One region of the Planococcus antarcticus DSM 14505 genome, then DNA from elsewhere that is predicted to be linked to it. Evidence: riboswitches for the same ligand, from Rfam matches in the RefSeq annotation. Region 1 holds a riboswitch; the other holds the start of a gene.
What was found. A riboswitch is a leader RNA that binds a small molecule or an ion and turns the genes downstream of it on or off. The one in region 1 is predicted to bind S-adenosylmethionine.
Positions count from the first base shown of each region.

Region 2: it holds a riboswitch for S-adenosylmethionine, as region 1 does, so the genes downstream of both, BBH88_RS15965 (methionine ABC transporter ATP-binding protein) here and BBH88_RS16455 (sulfite oxidase-like oxidoreductase) in region 1, are expected to answer to the same signal.

Region 1 covers NZ_CP016534.2:3,349,515-3,354,440, reverse strand. Annotated here, with positions in the region: gene BBH88_RS16465 (HAD family hydrolase) at 44-718, opposite strand; gene BBH88_RS16460 (Gfo/Idh/MocA family protein) at 1,019-1,957, opposite strand; partial or broken gene BBH88_RS16455 (sulfite oxidase-like oxidoreductase) at 2,099-2,765, opposite strand; SAM riboswitch class I at 2,841-2,951, opposite strand; gene modA (molybdate ABC transporter substrate-binding protein) at 3,121-3,891, shown strand; gene modB (molybdate ABC transporter permease subunit) at 3,888-4,571, shown strand; gene BBH88_RS16440 (ATP-binding cassette domain-containing protein) at 4,576-4,926, shown strand, end outside.
Region 2 covers NZ_CP016534.2:3,246,566-3,251,491, forward strand. Annotated here, with positions in the region: gene BBH88_RS15950 (GNAT family N-acetyltransferase) at 28-591, shown strand; gene BBH88_RS15955 (MetQ/NlpA family ABC transporter substrate-binding protein) at 783-1,610, opposite strand; gene BBH88_RS15960 (methionine ABC transporter permease) at 1,623-2,294, opposite strand; gene BBH88_RS15965 (methionine ABC transporter ATP-binding protein) at 2,284-3,297, opposite strand; SAM riboswitch class I at 3,366-3,470, opposite strand; gene BBH88_RS15970 (carbon-nitrogen family hydrolase) at 3,504-4,310, opposite strand; gene BBH88_RS15975 (pyridoxal phosphate-dependent aminotransferase) at 4,396-4,926, shown strand, end outside.

The DNA.
Region 1 (4,926 bases):
AAAAAAGATGGTCCTGGCATTTAACCAGAATCATCTTTTTCGGTTATTGCTGATTTACTTTTAAAGCAGATACAAAATCCAGAAGATCCTTCAAAGGCACATCCGCCATCGAATCTAACCGGTGCTCAACATTCCCGAACTCCATTGTACTCGTTATCTTGTTCGGCACAACCACACAACTCATACCGGCTCGCTTAGCCGCCGTTGCGCCATGAGCAGAATCTTCAAAAACAAGACATGCTTCAGGAGACAAATCCAAACACTTAGCCGCTTGAAGATACAATGCGGGATCGGGCTTCACTTTTTCGACATGGTCTGAAGTTCGGATGCAATGGAAATGATCAAACAGTTCTAGATTTTTCAAATGACCTGAAACCCAGCGATAACTAGAACTCGATGCCAAGCCAACTTTCAAATCCAGCTCCTGTGCCATCTGCAAATACTCAACTACGCCATCGCGTGGTTTTTCCTGCGACAAAACCGAAAGAAACTTTTCTTTATATTGTTTATTGAGCAACTCATGTTCAACCGGCTTGCCAATTTGCTGCTCCATATAATGAAATGGTGAAAAACCACCATCTGTACCGACTTCATTTTGCCACAGCGCGAGTGGCAGCTCGCTGTCATACTGACCGAACATTTCTTGGAGAATGTGATATTGGTGCGTTTCTGTATCAAAAATCAATCCGTCAAAATCAAATATAATTCCGTTTATCATAAGGCACGTCCTTTGCTGCTTAAATGAATAAGCTTAACTGTGAAATTAATCCTACGTAGTCTTGTCGCAAAGCCCGTGAACACATTGTCGTTAAAAAATACCTGAAATACAGTATTCACAATTCTATAGTGATTCAATGATATAAAGCAAAATAACGGAGACTCCCGCGGGATAGCGAGACCCTGGTAGCTGGAAGAGCGACGCCCTGTCACGCCAGCTGCATGACCCGCGTCGTGCGGGCCCGAAAGCGCAGTTGTTTTGCAGAATATCAATTACAGAATAGGGCTCATTTTCACTCATTCACGTCAGCAACTTTGTCACTTCACGTGAAATGGCGTGTGTATTGATTGCTGATTCGAGCTGTCCATTTTTCACGCAGTCGATAAATTCGGCTAGCTCGTAATACATCGAATCGAATTCGTGTACGACAGACAAATCTTCTGTCTCGCCACCTCTGTATTTAATCGTGATAAGTTTAGGGTCGCTGATGCGGTCGATTTCAATAATCCCGTTCTCACCTTGAATTTCACTTGGCATAAACGAATCCGAAATCTTCGAGTACATAATGACTGCTTCTATTCCGGCATAATTCAAAATCATGCTGCCTTGTCCATCGGCACCTGTCGACAATAAAAAGTTATTCTTCATGGCTGATTCGGGGGTGCCTGCCAAATGGATGATGGGTGCAATGCAGTAAACGCCTAAATCCATTTTAGCACCATTGCCGAGCTCAGGTTTAAAGGCATTTTCAATGACACCATTCTTATAATTATCATAGCGTGAAGAATATTGATTATAATGAAAGACAAAACGGCGGATCGGCCCGATTTTATCCATATTCTTTTTCAAATTCAAGAAAGACGGAACAACCGTCGATTTCATTGCTTCCATATAAGTTGCTTTATGAGTCTGCGAAGCTCCAATGACCTGGTCCATTTCCTCAACGGACGTAACGGCAGGCTTTTCGCACAGAACATGAATGCCATGTTCCATGGCCAGTATGCTTTGCTGGGCATGGAAGGCATTGGGAGATGCGATATAAACCGCATCGATATGGCCGCTTTTGAACATAGCTTTCATATCGGTATAGACATTTTGGACTTCGTACTTAGTCGCAAATGCGCTAGCGTTCTCCATCGTACGGGAATAAACTGCGCCAATCGTGAATTCAGGATGTTCTTTGGCCGCTTTTATAAACCGATCAGTAATCCAATTTGTTCCGATAATGCCAAATCTCATTCCAATTCCTCCTAAAGAAAAGTGATTATAGTTTTCTTAACCTCTATTCTAACCTAGATTTTAAAAAAGAGAGAAATTAGTCTTTTCTTCTGTGCAATTCAAAAACACCTTCCAACTCGGGAGGTGTTTTAAAAGAGTCAATCAAAAATCTTTTTTCTCCCATTCATCCTCTGGAATTTCGAGGTCTTCACCCGAGAAGCGCTCTTCCTGAAACGGATCAGCATTCATATGAAAGCCGTTTTGTTCTCAGAAACCGGGCTGGTTTTCACCGATGAATTCGATGCCGCGGACCCACTTGACACTTTTTCAGAAATACAGGTGGGGGACCATGAAGCGCAGTGGATAGACGTGTTTGGCGGTGAGTGGCTCACTATCAAGTGAATGGGCAAGCTAGTACGTCTTCCCGGTCGAGGTCGGAGAGGGCAACATTAGTAGTGTAATCATAGTCGTCGTGAAGCATGACATAGCTGCTTTTAGGCATTACGCCCAGGTCTTTTAACAAGTCGACAAAGCGGACGCCTGTAAACGTATTGTCAAATCGGGACCAGCGCGTCACACAATGGATGTCGCGGGTCACAGTCGTTTGCGGCAATTTCAACAGATCATCACAATGCAGCGTGATTTCCTTGTCGACTTGTCCAAAAATTTTCAAAGTCCAAGTGGCCATATCGTATTCCGGTACTTCGCCTTCATGCAGGACTGGAAGGCGCTCCGTCAAGACTTGTCCCGGAGGCAGGCGTTCGGCCAATGAGGGATCCACTACAGGCACTCGTGTTCGTTTGATCCTTTCGGCTTTGCTCAACTTCATGCGATCACTCCTTTAACTAAATAAAACTCTTCCGCTAAAAAGGAGAAGAGTGGTTGTCTGCTGGTAAAATTCTCTTGCTCATCTCTCAGAACAACTCGGTTCTGTTGGATTTGGGACCATTCCAGCTAGTGAACTGGCGGTCGCCGGGCGTTGTCGGGCCATACCCTTTGCCTCTCTTGATAAGGATGTACAGTATTTAATTTTTTGTGTGACTTATTTTATCTAAACGAACGGTTTCTTACAAGATTATTCGGAAAATTATTCAGCTTCTCTCCAGCTGGCGTTATACTGGAAGTACGTAGAGGATTTGCCGGAATGGGCGAGCTCGATTTTAGAAGAATAAGGGGTCCTTTAAATGAAAAAAATGATGTGTCTTCTAAGTATAGCTATGTTGATGAGCGGCTGCGGCAATACGTCAGCAAACGATGATGAACTGCTTGTTTCGACAGCCTCCAGCCTGACCGAAGTGATGAAAAGGATGGAACAGGAGTTTCACAAGGTGGAACCGGATATTGAACTGAGCTTTAATTACGGCTCATCCAGCAAGCTGAGAAGCCAGATTGAACAAGGCGCACCGACAGACCTGTTTTTATCGGCTAGTGAAAAAGATATGGAATTGCTCGAAAAGCAGCAATTGGTTGAGTCGGAAAGTGTCAGGCCATTTGCTGGAAATCGTCTTGTTCTTGCTTCAGGTAAAGAATTTCCAGAAACTACAAATTTTGCGACTGTTTTATTGAATACAGAAGAAACTATTGCGGTGGGAGAGCCGGACAGCGTGCCACTTGGAGCTTATACAAAGCAAGAATTTGAAAGCCAGAAGCTATGGAAACCGCTTGAAGGCAGGCTTGTTTATGCCAAAGATGCCCGTCAAGTCGTGACGTATGTTGAAAGTGGGAATGCTGATCTTGGCATTATTTATTCTTCTGATGCTGTTATTTCCCGGGAAATAGTAGGGATACTTGAAGTGCCGTGGAAAATGGATTCTATTATTTATCCAGGAGCCATCGTAACAGCTTCTGGAAATCAACAGGCAGCATCCGTTTTTCTGGATTTTGTCACCGGTCCAAAAGGGCAGGCTATTCTTGAGCAATATGGCTTTTTACCGGCAGATGGAGAAACACCATGATGGCGTATGATTTGTCGCCACTTTGGTTATCACTGCGAGTAGCAGCTATTTCCACATTATTTGTGTTTTTGGTCAGCCTTGCGCTGGCGCGATTCATGAGCCGGCGCGAATTTTTCGGCAAAAGCCTTGTTGAAGCTTTGATTCTTTTGCCTTTAGTTCTACCGCCGACAGTCATTGGCTTCGGCTTGATTGTGTTGTTCGGTGTCAACGGTCCACTGGGCATTTTGCTTGAGCAATGGTTCGGATTTCGAGTGGTTTTTACTTGGATTGGTGCAGCAATTGCCTCTTTTGTGGTGTCTTTGCCGCTGATGTATCAAAGTGTCCTCGCTGCTTTTGAAAAAGTAGATCCGCGCTGGGAAAATGTTGCACGGACGATGGGGGTATCTGAATGGCGCATTTTTCGGACCATCACATTTCCGCTGGCCTGGTCGGGCATACTTGCCGGATTGATCCTGGCATTTGCACGGGGAATCGGCGAATTCGGTGCGACACTAATGATCGCAGGTTATATACCAGGTGTGACGGAAACGGTGCCGCTGGCGATTTACTTTGCTTATGAAGCAGGAGATATGGAAAAATCCTTGTTTTGGGTGCTGATTATTTCCTCACTTGGGGTAGCCGCCATCACATGGGTCAATTACTGGCGCAGAAAGACCGCCATGCGTATCGGAAGGGAGTGAGCAAATGCTTTTAGTGGACTTTCAAAAACAGTTAGACCATTTTAGTTTAAAAATGGTATTCGAGCTAGACCGAGAAATCCTGGCACTGGTTGGCTCTTCCGGTTCCGGTAAGACAACACTGCTGAATTGCCTGGCGGGAATTGTTCATCCAGATGCCGGGCAGATTTCATTGAATGGCACAGATTTTTTTAAAAGCGGACAAAAGCCGCTTAAGATTCAAAAGAGGAAAGTCGGCTATTTGTTTCAGGATTATGCGTTGTTCCCGCATTTGACTGTAGAACAAAATATTTTGTACGCAGTGCCTCGGGGAACGGATATCTTACATATTACGGAACTGACAAAAATTCTAGGTATC
Region 2 (4,926 bases), 100 kb from region 1:
TAATGCAAGCAAAAGGAGTAGATTCCAATGAATGTCATCATTAGACAAGCGCGGCCGGAAGACGCAGAAAAAGTGGCGCCGCTTATTATCAATGCAATCGGCGATATCGCTAACCATATGACCGCGCAAAAAGAACCTGAAGCTGTATTGGAAAAAGTAGAGGACATGATCCGCGGTGAGCACACACGTCATAGCTACCACTATACTTATACGGCTTTAGTAAATGGTGATATCGCCGGAGCTTTGGTGATCTATCATGGCAATCAAGCCGATGCGCTGGACCGCTATTTGATTAAACAACTCAAAAAGCAAGGTCATGAACGGACAATTGAACCTGAAGCTCATACCGATGAATGGTATATCGACACCGTTTCAGTCGACCCGGCATACCAAGGTCAGGGAATCGGCTCAAAATTATTTGAATTTGCCGAGACGCTGGTTTCTTCTCAGAAAGGCGCCAAGCTTTCGTTGAACGTAGATATCGGTAAAAAAGGAGCTATCCGCCTGTATAAGCGCCTCGGCTATTCCGTTTCGGAACCGTGGACTATCATCGGTGAGCCTTTTCACCATATGGTTAAAGTGATTTCCTGAGAAAGCAGCTAAATGGACTCTCATATAATGAAAGTCCATTTGATTTTGGTGAATTGATTAAACGCCTGCGTAAGAATCGTTGTTTAACAAGAAAACCACTTAACATTGATAAAAGCCGCTTCAGAATTTATCTGGGGCGGCTTTTATCTTAGACCATTTCACGAAAAAATTTCAAGTGGAAGATGCTTCTTTTATTCGGCCATCCATTCAGGCTTGCCGAAACCTTCGAATTCCGCATCGATAATAGCTTCAAACTCTTCCGATTCCACGATTTCCACTAAGTCCTTAGCCAAATCACTGTCTTCATTTTCAGCAGTAACCGCTACAACATTGCGGTATTGATCCGGCATGTTTTCCAGAACCAATGCATCGAGCAAATCCATTTCGGCTGCCAGTGCAAAGTTTCCGGGTACAGCGGCTAAATCAGAGCCATCGACTGCACGCGGCAGCTGACCCGCTTCGATTGGCTGGAAAACCAGGTTTTTTGTATTTGTGACAACGTCCCGTTCTGAAGCCTGCAAGACATCAGCTTCAGGATCCAGCTCGACCAAGCCTTCGTCCTCAAGCATAAGCAATGCACGTGCACCGTTCACCGGATCATTCGGAATCGCGATGGTCGCTCCATCCTCAATAGCATCCAATGAATCGAATTGGTTTGAATAGATGCCCATAGGTGCTGTCGGTACTGTGATTAATGCTGACAGGTCCATGCCCTGCTCCTTTTCAAAATTCTCCAAGTAAATGGTGTGCTGGAACAGGTTGGCATCGATATCGCCGCCATCAAGCGCCACGTTCGGTTGGATATAATCACTGAACTCCACAATATCGACCGTATAGCCCTTTTCCTCCAAGCTTGGCACAATTGCCTGGCTCAGCATATCACTGTAAGGCCCCGCAGTAGCACCTAATTTAATGTCTTTTGAAGCTTGTTCTGTCCCTGCCGATTCATTTTCTTCTCCACTGCCGCATGCTGCCAAAGCGAGCACACTTGCTGCCACTATCAATCCTGGTTTTTTCATGTCATTCTCCCCTTATCGTTTATCGATGGCTTTCGCTGTATAATCTCCTGCCAGTTGAATCAATTGGACCAGCACAATCAAAATGACGACTGTGACAATCATGATGGTATTATCGTACCGGTAATAACCGAAGCGGATGGCCAAATCTCCAATGCCTCCGCCTCCTACAACGCCGGCCATGGCAGAATAGGCCACTAAACTGATGATCGTCAATGTAACGCCTTGGATAATGCTCGCTTTCGCTTCTGGCAGCAGAACGTCTTTAATAATCATCCAGGGTGTGGCCCCTACTGCAATTGCTGCCTCGATAACACCCTTATCGATCTCACGGAGTGAGGTTTCCACAATCCGTGCGAAAAAAGGAATGGCTGCAACCGATAAGGATACGCTTGCCGCAATCGGGCCAATTGTCGTTCCCGTAATGAATTTCGTCAACGGGATAAGTGCCACCAATAAAATAATAAACGGAATAGAGCGAACGATATTAACAATAAAACCGACCACGGAATTCACTGGACGATTTTCAAGAAACAAGCCGCGGTCAGTGATGAACAGCAAAATTCCCAGTGGCAAACCAACGATTAATGCCACAGATAATGAGATGCCAATCATCGTTAACGTTTGAAAAAATGCAGTCTGTATTTCCGGCCATAGCTCGATAATTCGTCCCCATTCAATGCCCATTCGGAATCACCTCCACGATTGCTGACCTGCTTTCCATATACTTTAATGCATCCATCACAGCGGACGAAGTCCCTTTCAATTCCATGATGAAAATGCCAAGAGGCCGTTCTTGAATGTATTCGATTGCTCCGTGCAAAAAATTACCTTTTATCGGATAATGCTGCAGCATGTCAGAAATTACACCTTCTCCTGCTACAGTGCCCTTGAATAGCACTTTCACCAGGGTCCCTGTAAATTCGCTCAGGATATGCTCTGGAACATTGAATGATACGACACTGGAAATGAATTCCTTCGTCAAATCTTTTTGGGGCTCTGCAAAAATGTCGTATACCTGTCCTTCTTCAATGACGCGTCCACCCTGCATGACTGCCATTCGGTCACAGATTTCTTTAACTACATTCATTTCATGGGTGATCAGCACAATCGTGATGTTCAATTTGCGGTTGATGTCTTTCAATAACCGCAAGATAGATAAAGTCGTATTGGGATCAAGTGCAGATGTTGCTTCGTCGCACAACAACACTGCCGGATTGTTGGCCAATGCCCGCGCGATACCGACGCGTTGCTTTTGACCGCCGCTCAACTGGGCTGGATAGACATCCCGTTTGTCGGATAAACCGACCATTTCCAGCAGCTCTTCTACACGGGTTTCAATGCTTTTCGCGGGGGTGCCTTCTGCTCGGAGCGCAAAAGCGATATTGTCGTAAACTGTCTTTTGGCTGATCAGGTAAAAATGCTGGAAGATCATACCGATTTTCAAACGCGCTTTTCGCAGCTGTCCTCCGTTCAGTTTGGTCAAATCTTTGCCATCTACTGTCACGCTGCCTGAGGTTGGCCGTTCAAGCAGGTTGATGCATCGGATCAGCGAGCTTTTGCCGGCGCCTGAATAACCGACGATGCCAAAAATTTCGCCTTTTCCGACACCCAATGAAACATTGTCCACTCCGGTGACGGTGCCATGTTTAGTTGTATATGTTTTTGTCAATTTCTGAATCTGTATCATAGCTTCCTCCCGCCAACAAAAAGATGCCTCTTTCATCAAGAAAGAGACATCAAAAAGTTTAATTTCTCGACTTATCTTCCGGAACATTTGTGTGTTCCGCAGGACTTGGCACCTTCCCATTCGGGGGTTGCCGGACGTCATAGGGCCTAACCCTCGGTCTCTCTTGATAAGTTCTTGTTATTTGATTGAATTTTATGTTACAGACATTACTGCGGAGTGTCAATCGACTTTTTGAATTTTTCGTACAATTTCTCGCGACGATCATCGAAAACCGGAATTCGTTTCCGGACTTCCTCTACTTCAGCCAAATCGACTTCCACGTAACCTACGCCTTCTTGCTTCTTCATATCCAAACGAACCTCTCCCCAGGGAGCAATTACCATCGTGCTGCCGCCAAATTCATTGTTCGGGTCGCTGCCGATGCGGTTCACTGCAACGATAAAGCATTGGTTCTCGATGGCGCGTGCCTGCAGCAGAATACGCCAATGGTCAATCCGTGCTTCCGGCCATTCCGCTGACACAAAAACAAGTTTTGCGCCGTTCAGCGCCTGAGCACGAATCCATTCGGGAAAACGGATATCGTAGCAAATAACTCCGCCATAAACAGTGTCGTCCAGTTTAAAGGTACCAAGTGTATCTCCTTCTTCAAGATGGATATGCTCATCCATCAAACCGAAGCGATGTGCTTTGTCGTATTCTGAAACAAGCTCACCGTTTTTATCGACAACATACATCGTATTATAAAAGCTGTTATTTTTCTCTGTTGAAACAGAGCCCCCAACAATATTCACAGCGTGTTCTTTTGCAAAACTTTTCAGCAACTCTACTGTCCGGTTAGTACTGTCTGCCAAAGCGCTGAGTTCAGTCAATGCATATCCTGTGTTCCACATTTCAGGCAAAACGATTGTCTCCGCCCCGTTCGCGGTTGCCTCTTTTAAATAATTCATGACTTGCTGATAGTTCTGTTCGGGCTCTCCGAATACGATATCCATCTGAACACATGCAATTTTCATATTTTCTCCTCCAGTAGACAAGCTAACTTAAATTCTATAAGATTCGGAGTAGATGTGCAATTATTTCGAAAACAAGGAGAATCTTATGGAATTTTCAAATCGCCTGCAAAACCTGCCCCCACAATTTTTTGCATCACTGGTTGCCAAAACAAGCAAAGCCATAGCCGAAGGCCGTGACGTCATTAACCTTGGCCAGGGCAATCCCGACCAGCCGACGCCTGACCATATCGTCAAAGCGCTGCAAATTGCCGCAGCTGATCCAAAAACGCATAAGTATTCACCTTTCCGTGGAATTTCAGAATTGCGTCAAGCTGCAGTGGATTTCTACAAACGTGAATACGGCGTAGACATCGACCCCGATTTAGAAGTAGCCATTTTGGCAGGAACAAAAATTGGCCTTGTCGAGTTGCCGTTAGCATTGCTGAATCCACAAGACCTCTTGCTGCTGCCGGACCCTGGCTATCCTGATTACCTGTCAGGTGCTCCACTTGCAGACATTGACTATGAGCTGATGTGGCTAGACCCTGAAAACGGCTATTTGCCGAACTACAGCAAACTGCTGGAATCTGTCCGAACGCGAGCAAAGCTGATGTACTTGAACTATCCCAACAACCCA